DNA from 3 places in the Pectobacterium sp. 1950-15 genome. Region 3 is predicted to be linked to each of the others. Evidence: predicted binding sites of a transcription regulator. Region 3 holds the regulator's gene; each other region holds the start of a gene.

Region 1 (4,219 bases), on a different contig from region 3:
CGGTTAACATGGTCACCGCAATGTGCGTACAGGCTCGATAGCTAACAGCTGCACCGACAAAGGTAAATGTCACCATACATATAATAGAGATGGGCTCTGGCCATGAAATTCCCTCATTCATTACATAGCGGGAAAATATTCCCATGGGAATAATGAGTGTCATAATTAATAATGAAATACCAGAGACCCACATAGCAATTCTGTATAACAGGTCCATGGCTGAAATGTATGCGTTGGCCATATTCTCTACCCGATGAAAAGAATGGCAGATAAAGCCACGAGTGCTTTATCCCTATTAACTATCCGTTTTATATCAAGCAGATTGTGTGAGTGCGGCATGTTTTCCCCAAAAGGTGGCATGTCGTACTATGGAATACATCACCCTGCTTTATTCGTACAAAGGGCCAACACGTTGCATGGTAAAAAATGACGCCGTGTGGCCCTATCTCGACAACGGAACTATTTTAGATATAAGTTTTTTATTGGACGTCAGCGACGGCTTTAATCAGATCCTGATATTTGGCACCAAACTGATCGCGTACGGGTTGCGTGGCTTTGAAATAGTACTCGGTATCAATGTCATGGAACTGAACGCCGCCGGCTTTCATTTTATCCAGAGATTGCTGCGTATATTCTTTCCACAGTACGCGCTGTTCCTGTTGCGCTTCTTTCGCCAGCTTCAGGATCAGATCCTGATCTTCTTTGGATAGTTTGTCCCATTTGGCTTTGGAATACAGGAACAACTCAGGGATAATGAAGTGGCGGCTCCAGGTATAGTTTTTCACGACAGGCAGGTAGTTGTGTGCGACAAACGTTGGCGGGTTATTTTCGGTACCGTCAATGACGCCAGTTTGCATACCGCTGAAGACTTCACTGACGCCCATCGCGATTGAGTTGGCACCCATGGCTTTTAACGTGGCGAGCGCAACTGGGCTACCCTGGACGCGAATCTTCATGCCCTTGAGGTCTTCTGGTTTCACCACTGGCTCTTTGGTGATTAAGTTACGCGTTCCTGCGTCCATCCAGCCCAGAAAAACTAATTTTGATTTACTGCTTTGGGTAATTTTGTCACCAATTTCCTGACCGATTTTTCCATCCAGTACTTTATGCATATGATCTTCATCACGGAAAATATAGGGCAGCGTGAAGACTTCTATTTCCGGTAAAATCGCGGCAACGGGCGTCATCGATACACGGATAATATCAATCGCACCGAGCTGCGCCTGCTCAATCATCTGTTTCTCATCGCCCAATACACCGCCGGGGAAGGTTTTAATTTCCAACCTGCCACCTGTGGCAGTTTTTAATTTCTCTCCCATTTTTTGAACCGCGACGACATTAGGGTAACCTTCAGGGTGAACATCGGAGGCTTTAATTTGTTGTGCCTGAATCGCGTGGCTCATCAGGAGTGCAGTAGAACCCAGACAAACACCGATCAATGTTTTCGACAGCTTCATTGAATTATCTCCAGAGGTGGGGTGACATTATCGATAATCAAATGGTGACTTATAAAATATAAACCCATGAAAAAAGAATATAAGTAGTGGGTTTAATGACGAGAGTACGGCTGCCTATTAGGTATTATTGTGGCGCACATCGGTATTCTCTGCGAGTTAAGCTAACCTATTATACAACTTCGTAGAATGACTCGCGTCACAAAAGAAAAAGCTAATATGAAATGCTGTTTTATATGGATTTTATTCCTGTTCTCCTCATGGGTTATGTATAACGTGATGTTTTTATTTATCTTATTCTCTTCTTATGTGTCTGTTTATTTCAGTAAACTTATCGTCAGTCATTGTGAAATGGTGTGATAACTTAATGTTGATCACAAAAAGCCGATAATAAAAATTCGATTATAAAAGCTGGGATATCACGCCGTGTTTTAGGGGGATCCCGGCTGAGATATTCCGTAATGCGCTTCTTCCTTCTCGTTTTTATGCTTTTTCTGCCGATATGCGGGCAATACCCCCAAAAACCCTGTTAGAACGCAAGAAAAGTGCATTATCTTGTGTAAATAATAATGAGAACGACTATCAATTCGTTCAGGGTTTGGTATCATTTCAGGCTGCGTTATTGCGGCATTATACCTGCGGGTGTGTGCGGATATTGTACAGAACAGATGATTGTACAGAACGAATGGTGGAGGCACAGCGTGAAGACGGCTGTCAGTAATACAACTCAACAGGTGTTATCGGCCTGGCAAAAAAAACGTGGCGCGTTCAGCGCATTTTCCCGTAGCGTGCTGGTTATCCTGCTGTGTACGGCGGGACTAAGTGGAAATGCGTTTGCGGCTCCCGCAACGGCACCGTTATCGACAGAGAATACCGCACCTGCTGCGGCGTCCCCCTCTGCTCCTGTGGTGACTGATGCACTGGCGCCGACGTCAGCCCTCGCGTTGCCTGCCAGTGCGGCACCGGGCACGAATAACCTGATGAAAACCGATTTGTCCGTCTGGGGTATGTACCAGCACGCTGATGCCGTGGTGAAAACGGTGATGATCGGCTTGCTGCTGGCTTCCGTGATTACCTGGGCGATCTTCTTCAGTAAAAGCGTTGAGATGTCTGGTGCGAAACGCCGTCTGCGCCGCGAATATCTGGCGTTGGAACAGGCGAGAACGCTGGACGATGCGCTGGAAACGGCCGACACGTTCAAAGCTGGCAGCGTCGCACAGCAGCTGCTGGTGGATGCGCAGAACGAACTGGAACTTTCCGCACGTTCTGATGACAACAATGGGATTAAAGAACGTACCGCATTTCGTCTGGAACGTCGCGTGGCGGCTACCGGTCGTCATATGGGACGTGGTAACGGCTATCTGGCCACGGTTGGTGCGGTCGCGCCGTTCGTGGGGCTGTTTGGTACGGTATGGGGCATCATGAACAGCTTCATTGGGATCGCACAGACGCAAACCACCAACCTGGCAGTGGTTGCACCGGGGATTGCAGAAGCTCTGCTGGCGACGGCGATTGGCCTGGTTGCCGCGATTCCTGCGGTGGTTATCTATAACGTCTTTGCTCGTTCGATTGCCGGCTACAAAGCGATGGTCGGCGATGTGGCTGCACAAGTGCTGCTGTTGCAAAGTCGCGATCTCGACGTGGCTGCCAGCAACGATAACCGGGCGTCTTCAGCCGCGCATAAACTGCGGGTGGGTTAAGCCATGGCAATGCATTTGAAGGAGGACGTGAGTGATGACGGTGAAATGCATGACATTAACGTCACGCCGTTCATTGACGTCATGCTGGTTCTGCTGATTATCTTCATGGTGGCGGCCCCGCTGGCAACGGTGGACATTCGTGTCGATCTGCCCGCGTCATCAGCAGCGCCGCAGCCACGACCAGAAAAACCGCTTTATCTGACGGTAAAAGCGGATAAGCAAATGTTCCTGGGGGAAGAGGTGGTTAGCGAGCAGTCGCTGGCGCAGGTGCTGGACGCAAAAACCAGCGCTAACAAAGAAACGACGATCTTCTTTCAGGCGGATAAAAGCGTCGATTATGAAACCATCATGAGCGTGATGGATTCACTGCGTAAAGCGGGCTACCTCAAGGTTGGTCTGGTCGGTGCGGAAACCGCAGCCGCTAAATAACGGCTGAGGGTTGTGTGTTAAGAAGGAATGCGGGATGAATGTCCAAACCGCGTTCCTTTTTTTACGTCTGTAGATTGATGTCTGGATGATGGCGGGGCTTTGGACGTTAGCCTACGCCCGCGAGTCAGGGTGACGCCAGTGAATCCGTGTCGGGATATAGCGCCGATCTTCTTCAAGCGGCTGTTGTGCAATCAGGCTGGTCACCATCTCAAAGCTGCTGCGCGCCAGGTTTTCACAATCCTGCGCCACGGTGTCGATCTTCAGCGGTAAACAATCAAACAGATAGTGATCGTCAAAGCAGCACAGTCGGATGCCGCTTTCCATCAGGTTATGCTGGTTCATATAACGCAGCACGCCTTCCATTAGGCCACAGGCGGCGACAAACAGCGCTTTTGGCGGACGACCCAGCGTTGCACACAGTTGGGCAAACATTTCATAACCCGCGCTGGGGTGATAGCTGCCATGAATAATCCATTCCGGCTTGCAGTCGATGCCTGCGCGTGTCAGCCCGAGCTGGAAGCCCTCCAGACGGTGGCGAGTCGGAGAAATGCGCGGCTGGCCGCCAAGGAAATAGAACTCATCATGATGTTGGCGGGCGATACGTTCGACCATTTCCGCCGTGGATTCTACCGCTTC
Region 2 (4,219 bases), on a different contig from region 3:
ATTTGCTGTAATGGCGTTGTCGAACATGACATTCAACCTTCTAGTTCAGGCGAGCTGACCTTTACCGATCAGCATCCACTATTGTGGGACTACAACGCGCCGAGAGGTGGCTTGTACTATTCCACCACAGCAACAGCATCAAGCTACGAACTACTTGGGCGAGTATGGAGTGTTCACACACGCATGCTCAACGACTGGCGCCCAATGAGCCGCTATATCAACGCTTATCGGCATCAGGACGAGCCGACATTCGGCAATAATGGCAATGGATTACTCGCGCAGGGGCCTAAACCCTTACTGGATGCTTATCAAGAAGCATTATCCAGCGTACTTACAACCCACTTCGTTCCATCCGTTGAAATGAAAAGGGACGTTAAAGCATTGGTGTTTGATTCTGGATTTGTCATCTGCAAGCGAGTGGAATTACAGGAAATCTTTCCCGATGCTAAAACACCAGCAAACCATGAATAAACCCCATATTGAATACTCATGAGACAATGATTAATGAACGAGTTACAGGAGATTCAACGGTGGTATCAGGCGCAGTGTAACGGGAAGTGGGAGAACACATTCGGCATTAGCATCGATACACTGGACAACCCAGGCTGGAGAGTAAAAATCGATCTGGCTGAAACCTCACTTGCTGATAAGCCTTTTACAGCTACAAGTCGTGGTACACATCCAGAAGGCAGCGACTGGATATTCTGTAAAACGGAGAAGCTGCAATTTATTGGCTTTTGTGGCGTCGGTAATCTGGCTGAGCTGTTAACGATTTTTCTGAACTGGTGTCGCGATGAACGAACATGAAACTGCTGTATTTCAGGTACGACTATGTTTAAGCGCTGAATCAGCGAGACGTACTCCCTGCAGCTCTGGCTATCGACCTAACCATAAAGATCCGGCTAGCGGAACATTCTTTATGGGGCAATTCCATTTTGACGGTGAGGTCGCCCCGGGAGAAACGATCTCAGCCAGAGTTACCGTTATCTCATCCTCAGAACAACTTGAAACACTCTCTCGCATTGGCGAATGGACGATATGGGAAGGGCCACACTACGTTGGTAAAGTCATGTTGGATCGATAATGTAGCGCAGTTCCGGTTGAGATGAATGCGTCTCGGATCTATATCCCCGACATCGTATCAATGAGCAGATACATATTCAGGGAAACTACGAGCACGACAATGAGTTGCCCAATGCGCTGTACCCATTTTCCGTTGACCATTGTCCCCATCAGTTCACGGTTACCCGTGAAGGACAGCAGTGGAACCAGCGCCAGCGCAATCCCGAAGCTCAGCACCACCTGACTCAACACCAGCACGCGCGTTGGATCCATACCGGACAGGATCACGATAAACGACGGCAACATCGTCACGGTGCGGCGCACCCACAGCGGGATGTGGAAGCGCACGAATCCCTGCATTACCACTTGGCCCGCCAGCGTGCCAACAACGGTAGAAGACAGGCCAGCAGCCACCAAACTCAAACCGAAAATCACCGCAGCGGCTTTACCCAACAGCGGCTCCAGCGTGAGATAGGCTTTATCCAGATCGGCGATATCCTGATTGCCGCTGAAATGGAAGGCTGCCGCCGCCGTCGCCATCATCGCCAGATTGACGAACCCGGCGATGGTCATCGCAATCGCGACATCGACTTTCGTCGCCGAATAACGCTCGGCACGGGTATGGCTGCCTTCGTGCTGCGTCAGGGAAGAATGCAGATAAATCACATGCGGCATAATGGTCGCCCCCAGCACGCCTGCGGCCAGCAGCACGGCATCGGAGGTCGGCAGACTAGGCATTGCCATGCCTTTGGCTAACGCGGACAACTCAGGCTGAGAGAAGACCAATTCGACAATATACGCCGCCGCAACAAACAGCAGCAGACCGCCGATGACCATCTCCAGCGGCTTCTGGCCGCGCTGTTGCTGCATTAAAATCAGGAAAGTGGCAATAGCGGTAAGGATCGCGCCTTCCAGCAACGACACGCCCAAGAGGAGTTTGAAACCAATCGCCGCACCGATAAACTCGGCGAGATCGGTCGCCATCGCAATAATTTCGGCCTGCACCCAATAGGCCCAAACGGCCGGGCGCGGAAAGCGATCGCGGATATGTTCTGCCAGATTCTTACCCGTTGCGATCCCCAACTTAGCGGACAGCAGTTGGATCAGCATCGCCATCAGGTTCGCCCACACCACCACCCACAGCAGCGTATAGCCATAGGCTGCGCCAGACTGGATGTTTGTGGCAAAATTACCCGGATCGATATAACCAATCGCCGCGATAAACGCCGGCCCCATCAGAGAAAGTTTAACCTTCCTTGATGTACGGCTTGTTGATTCAATAACACGGCTACCCGGCATAGTATGACCCTTCTAACACTGGTGTTTTACTACTCTCACAGAAACGATAATGATTATCAAGTGCATTTAGAGAGGTGATACCAATTCTTTTGATAGTTAAAGATGATGAGTCATTCAAAACCTAAAAAACATCTTTTTTATCAAACAAACCTTAACAAAATATAAACAAAAAACCCCATGCAGGGCACGGGGTTTGGAAATGAAGCCACGTTGTAAATACAGCGCGTAAAAGCAAAAAACGATCAGTCTTGTGCTTTTGATACCGCAACCATCGCCGGACGCAGCAAACGGCCATTCAGCGTATAGCCTTTTTGCATGACCATCATGACATGGTTCGGCTGGTGATCGGCCGAAGGTAACATCGTCATTGCCTGATGCACTTCTGGGTTAAACGGTACGTTTACATCACCGACAACCTCAATACCAAATTTGCGGACTGCATCCAGCAATGATTTCAGCGTCAGTTCAACCCCTTCAATCATCGCAGCCAGTGATTCATTGGCTTTATCCGCCGTGTCCAGTGCGCGTTCCAGGTTATCGATAACTGGCAGCATTTCGCTGGCGAATTTTTCTACCGCAAATTTATGCGCTTTCTCAACATCCATTTCCGCACGGCGGCGAACGTTATCGGCTTCAGCACGGACGCGAAGCATATTGTCACGCTCACGCTGTTGCAGTTCGCTCAACTGGGCTTCCAGTTCGGCGATGCGCGCATCACGCGGGTCAGCTACGTCTGCCGTCTCTGGCGCGGCATCCGCTTGCTGCCCTTTTGCTGCTTCCTTTTGATCCAGCACTTGCTCGTCAGGCGTTTTCTGTTCTTTACTACTCATGAAATTCTCCGCGGTTTAGCATTAATCTCGCTAGTTGCTTATTATGGGGATCAAAATCGGGGATTCAAGGGAACCCGTCATATATTGGTTCCAGTCGCTGCCGATACACCACGCTGAGGACAAAAACAGCAATGAACACACCGCTTACAATGAACAGGCCGTTTAATTGTATTGGCATTGTCGGCCATCCGCGCCACCCAACGGCGCTGGCAACGCATGAGATGCTTTACCACTGGCTCACCGACAAAGGTTACTCGGTTCTGATCGAGCAGCAGATCGCCCGCGAACTGAATCTGAAAGACGTGCCGACGGGGAGTCTTGCCGACATCGGCCAGCAGGCGGATCTGGCGGTTGTCGTCGGCGGTGACGGCAATATGCTCGGCGCAGCGCGCGTGCTGTCGCGCTATGACATCAAGGTGATCGGTGTGAACCGTGGCAACCTCGGTTTTCTAACCGATCTCGACCCTGACCATGCGCAGCAGCAGCTTTCTGACGTGCTCGACGGCCATTATCTGAGCGAGCAACGCTTCATGCTGGAAGCGCACGTTTGCCGCGCCAACCAGCCCGACAGCATCAGTACCGCCATTAATGAAGTGGTGCTTCACCCGGGAAAAGTCGCCCATATGATTGAATTTGAAGTCTATATTGACGACAAATTCGCCTTCTCCCAACGTTCAGATGGCCTGATTATCGCCACGCCCACGGGCTCAACCGCCTATTCTCTTTCCGCTGGCGGCCCAATCCTGACGCCGTCGCTGGATGCCATCGCACTGGTGCCTATGTTCCCGCATACGCTGTCAGCCCGTCCGCTGGTCATCAACAGCAGCAGTACGATCCGGCTGAAATTTTCCTGCATTACCAATGACCTGGAAATCAGCTGCGACAGCCAGATTGCGTTACCTGTACAGGAAGGCGAAGAAGTGCTCATTCGCCGTAGCGAGCACCACCTAAATCTGATTCATCCAAAAAATTACAGTTATTTCAATACACTAAGCTCAAAACTCGGCTGGTCAAAAAAATTATTCTAA
Region 3 (4,219 bases):
TGAATAAGCAAAGCGTACAGATTGTCGTGGGCACACAGGCTGAATCGATAGCGACCGCACTGAAAGCGGAACGCGACAAGGCCTAATATGACGGTGCTACTTGTTTAACGTGGTGTTATGTCCATGAAATTGATAGGGCGAGATGGCAATCTCGCCCTTTTTTTTCGTTATGAATAATTAAATGAAACTAACGGTTGTTTCCCAGCGTAGCTTGTTGGATCATTGTCGGTTATACGTCGTTTTAGCATTGAGGAATGAAGAATGAGTGAGGCTGAAGCCCGCCCAACCAACTTTATCCGTCAGATTATCGATGAAGATCTGGCGTCCGGTAAGCATGACCATATTCAGACGCGTTTCCCGCCAGAGCCGAACGGCTATCTGCATATTGGGCATGCCAAGTCTATTTGCCTGAATTTTGGTATCGCGCGTGACTATCAGGGGCAATGCAACCTGCGTTTTGACGACACCAACCCAGTAAAAGAAGATATCGAATACGTTGAGTCGATCAAACGTGACGTCGAGTGGCTGGGCTTTTCATGGAGCGGCGACGTCCGCTATTCTTCTGATTATTTCGATCAACTGCATGCGTATGCGGTTGAGCTGATCGGTAAAGGGCTGGCTTATGTCGATGAACTGACGCCCGAGCAAATCCGCGAATACCGCGGTACGTTGACGGCGCCGGGCAAAAACAGCCCTTACCGCGACCGTACCGTGCAGGAAAACCTGGCGCTGTTTGAAAAAATGCGTAACGGCGGGTTTGCGGAAGGTACGGCCTGCCTGCGAGCAAAAATCGATATGGCATCGTCCTTTATCGTGATGCGCGATCCGGTGCTGTACCGTATTAAATTTGCCGATCACCACCAGACGGGTAACAAGTGGTGCATCTACCCGATGTATGACTTCACCCACTGCATCTCCGATGCGCTGGAAGGGATCACGCATTCACTGTGTACGCTGGAATTCCAGGATAACCGCCGCCTGTACGACTGGGTGTTGGACAACATTACGATTCCTTGCCATCCGCGTCAGTACGAATTCTCTCGCCTCAATCTCGAATACGCGATTATGTCCAAGCGTAAGCTGAATCAGTTGGTGGTGGAAAATGTCGTTGAAGGATGGGACGATCCGCGCATGCCGACCATCTCTGGTCTGCGCCGTCGTGGTTATAGCGCAGCCTCTATCCGTGAATTTTGTGTGCGCATCGGCGTCACGAAACAGGATAACAACGTGGAAATGGCCGCGCTTGAATCCTGTATCCGCGACGATCTGAATGAGAACGCCCCGCGTGCGATGGCGGTGCTGGATCCGGTCAAAGTCGTGATCGAGAATCTGCCAGCCGGGCATGAAGAATTTGTCGCGATGCCAAACCATCCGAACAAGCCGGAAATGGGGTCACGTCAGGTGGCATTCAGCCGTGAAGTCTATATCGACCGTGCTGACTTCCGTGAAGAAGCTAACAAACAGTACAAACGCTTGGTGTTGGGTAAAGAAGTGCGTCTGCGTAATGCCTACGTGATCAAAGCCGACCGCATTGAAAAAGACGAGCAGGGCACCATCACTACGATCTACTGTAGCTATGATGCAGAGACGCTGAGCAAAGATCCGGCTGATGGCCGTAAAGTGAAGGGCGTGATTCACTGGGTTTCTGCGGCACACGCGGTACCCGCAGAATTCCGTTTGTACGATCGTCTGTTCAGTGTGGCAAACCCTGGCGCGGCAGAGGACTTCCTGTCGACGATTAACCCAGACTCACTGAAGATTACGCAAGGTTTTGTCGAAGCGAGCCTGGCGCAAGCAGAAGCAGAGAAAGCGTATCAGTTTGAGCGTGAAGGTTACTTCTGTGCCGATCGTGTTTACTCCAGTGCAGAGCATCTGGTGTTTAACCGTACGGTTGGGCTGCGCGATACCTGGGTTGGCTAAGGCTGACTGGAAAGAAGACAAAAATAAAACCGCCTCGGCGGTTTTATTTTTTTATGCGGTCGATTTATCGTGTGGAATCGTGCAGGGTTTCGTCCTCTCGGCAATCCCCTTCACTGCAATGCCCGTAGAGATACAAACTGTGGTTGGTCAGTTTAATGCCGTGTCTTTCTGCGATCTCGCGTTGGCGTGCTTCGATAGACTCATCGCGGAATTCAATGACTTTGCCACAGTCGAGGCAAATTAAGTGATCGTGATGATGCTGCTGCGTCAGTTCAAAGACGGACTTTCCACCTTCGAAGTTATGACGGGTTACGATGCCCGCATCATCAAACTGGTTGAGTACGCGATAGACGGTAGCAAGACCAATCTCTTCGCCCATATCAATCAGTCTCTTATATAAATCTTCCGCACTGACGTGATGGCAGACAGGATCCTGTAACACTTCCAGTATTTTCAGTCTTGGAAGAGTGACTTTCAGGCCGGCCTTCTTTAATGCGGTATTGTTGTCAGTCATGCGGGTTTAGTCCTGTTGCTTACTTATCAATGGAGGCTGCCTAGCCTATGACATCGGTCGGCTCAAAAAATGTAATAGCGTCCCAATTATAGAACCGCACATACAAAATGAAAACAAGGGAATGTTAACAATATTGTCCCCATTCACACTACTGGTATAGAACGCAATACGTTGTTGATGAATGAGGAAATGGTGAAGCACGTATAAAACCGATGGGATTATTGTACAGGTTTACTGATAGAAGTTAAAAAAATGTATCAATTATTATGAAAGGTTTTACCTATCAATGCTGTTTTGGCTCTGATAGGGATTATCAGAGCCAATAGGATTTAGCCAACCAGCTCTTTCAGGTTCAGTTCATCGCTGATCTGTTTGACCCACGTTGTTACGCGTTCGCTGGTCAGTTCAGGCTGGCGGTCTTCATCGATAGCCAGGCCGATGAAGTGGTTGTCGTCGGCGAGCCCTTTAGAGGCTTCAAAGTAATAGCCCTCTGTTGGCCAGTGGCCGACAATCGTCGCGCCGCGAGGTTCGATAATGTCACGGATAGTACCCATGGCATCACAGAAGTATTCCGCATAGTCTTCCTGATCGCCGCAGCCAAACAGGGCAACCAGTTTTCCTGTGAAATCAACTTCTTCCAGCGAAGGGAAGAAGTCATCCCAATCGCACTGAGCTTCACCGTAATACCAGGTTGGAATACCCAGCAGCAGAATGTCGAAACCTTCGAGGTCTTCTTTGCTGCTTTTGGCGATGTCATGAACATCAGCAACGTTGGTGCCTAACTGCTGTTGGATCGTTTTGGCGATGTTTTCAGTGTTGCCAGTATCACTGCCAAAGAATATTCCGATGAGTGCCATGAATTGAATAACCTCTTGATTCCTAATGGTATGGTGTAATGTTTCACCCACTTATCTGTTAATAATAACAGACACTCACATCAGGAGAAACTCGTATCGGTAAGGATGCGTAAATCAAAGGCGTATGAAATGTGGAGGGGAGTAAAAGAAACGAAACGCAGTTCTGCCGACGCTAAATTCCCCATAATGAATAGGGATTATGGTATCGTCAGGGATTAAACGCTCATTTCCTTAATATCTTGGTGGGTATTTATTTATAACAATGTTTCATTTTTTATGAATATGCTTTTTATTTTTACAACTGATTCCGATTGTAATTAAAAGCAGACTTCTTTTTGTAAGAAATAAAAGTCACCTCACGGTACGTTACTCTTCGTGAGAATTAAAATGCATACAAAAGATAATGTTTTAATCGAATTGAAAGTCTGTAACATTTCTCGGGAATATTCCTAATAAATGGAAATAAGAATTATAACCATTTACAGATGAGACGATGAAAATACAGAAGGAAAAGGTTTTAGCCTTTTGATGTTAAAGAATAAAGTGAAAGTTCAGCGTAAATTGCCTTGCCCATTGACAGCATGCCGATGCCAACGCACGTGAGGCGCGGCGGTAGCGAACTTTATGGTAACTCTCTGATTAAAAAACTTATATCTATAAAAATAAGTGCATCCATTCTCAATATAAAAAATTATATTAATAAATATAGCGAGAACGCTAAATATTCTCTGTGTTTAGCCGATGAGTTAGCGTGGTTTTTGAGTTTTCAACTCGGTGAAATGTGAACGCTAGGGAGAAGTGACCTGTTTCATGGTGTGAATTTTCTGATTCATATCGGTTGATTAGCGATAAAAATCTTTTTAACCATTTTCCTGATTTGGAGTGAGCTATGAGACTTATAAAAAATATTGCCATCAGAACCGCTATG

What was found. The regulator Fur, encoded in region 3, represses iron uptake genes when iron is present. The targets are predictions, from matches to a motif close to ATAATAATGAGAACNACTATCAA.
Region 1: a site for Fur is predicted at 2,018-2,040, ahead of exbB (tol-pal system-associated acyl-CoA thioesterase). Genes of this name have one in related genera too.
Region 2: a site for Fur is predicted at 2,399-2,421, ahead of WCT94_RS01510 (Nramp family divalent metal transporter). Genes of this name have one in related genera too.

The regions. Positions count from the first base shown of each region.
Region 1 is NZ_JBBBQR010000002.1:287,928-292,146, reverse strand. Features, by position in the region: gene WCT94_RS03390 (TRAP transporter small permease) at 1-241, opposite strand, end outside; gene WCT94_RS03385 (TRAP transporter substrate-binding protein) at 480-1,457, opposite strand; gene exbB (tol-pal system-associated acyl-CoA thioesterase) at 2,156-3,154, shown strand; gene exbD (TonB system transport protein ExbD) at 3,158-3,583, shown strand; gene WCT94_RS03370 (substrate-binding domain-containing protein) at 3,695-4,219, opposite strand, start outside.
Region 2 is NZ_JBBBQR010000001.1:342,666-346,884, forward strand. Features, by position in the region: gene WCT94_RS01495 (hypothetical protein) at 1-471, shown strand, start outside; gene WCT94_RS01500 (immunity 53 family protein) at 505-807, shown strand; gene WCT94_RS01505 (hypothetical protein) at 920-1,084, shown strand; gene WCT94_RS01510 (Nramp family divalent metal transporter) at 1,123-2,361, opposite strand; gene grpE (nucleotide exchange factor GrpE) at 2,604-3,191, opposite strand; gene nadK (NAD(+) kinase) at 3,341-4,219, shown strand.
Region 3 is NZ_JBBBQR010000005.1:78,133-82,351, reverse strand. Features, by position in the region: gene nagE (N-acetylglucosamine-specific PTS transporter subunit IIBC) at 1-86, shown strand, start outside; gene glnS (glutamine--tRNA ligase) at 262-1,920, shown strand; gene fur (ferric iron uptake transcriptional regulator) at 1,985-2,434, opposite strand; gene fldA (flavodoxin FldA) at 2,764-3,291, opposite strand; gene WCT94_RS07710 (methyl-accepting chemotaxis protein) at 4,181-4,219, shown strand, end outside.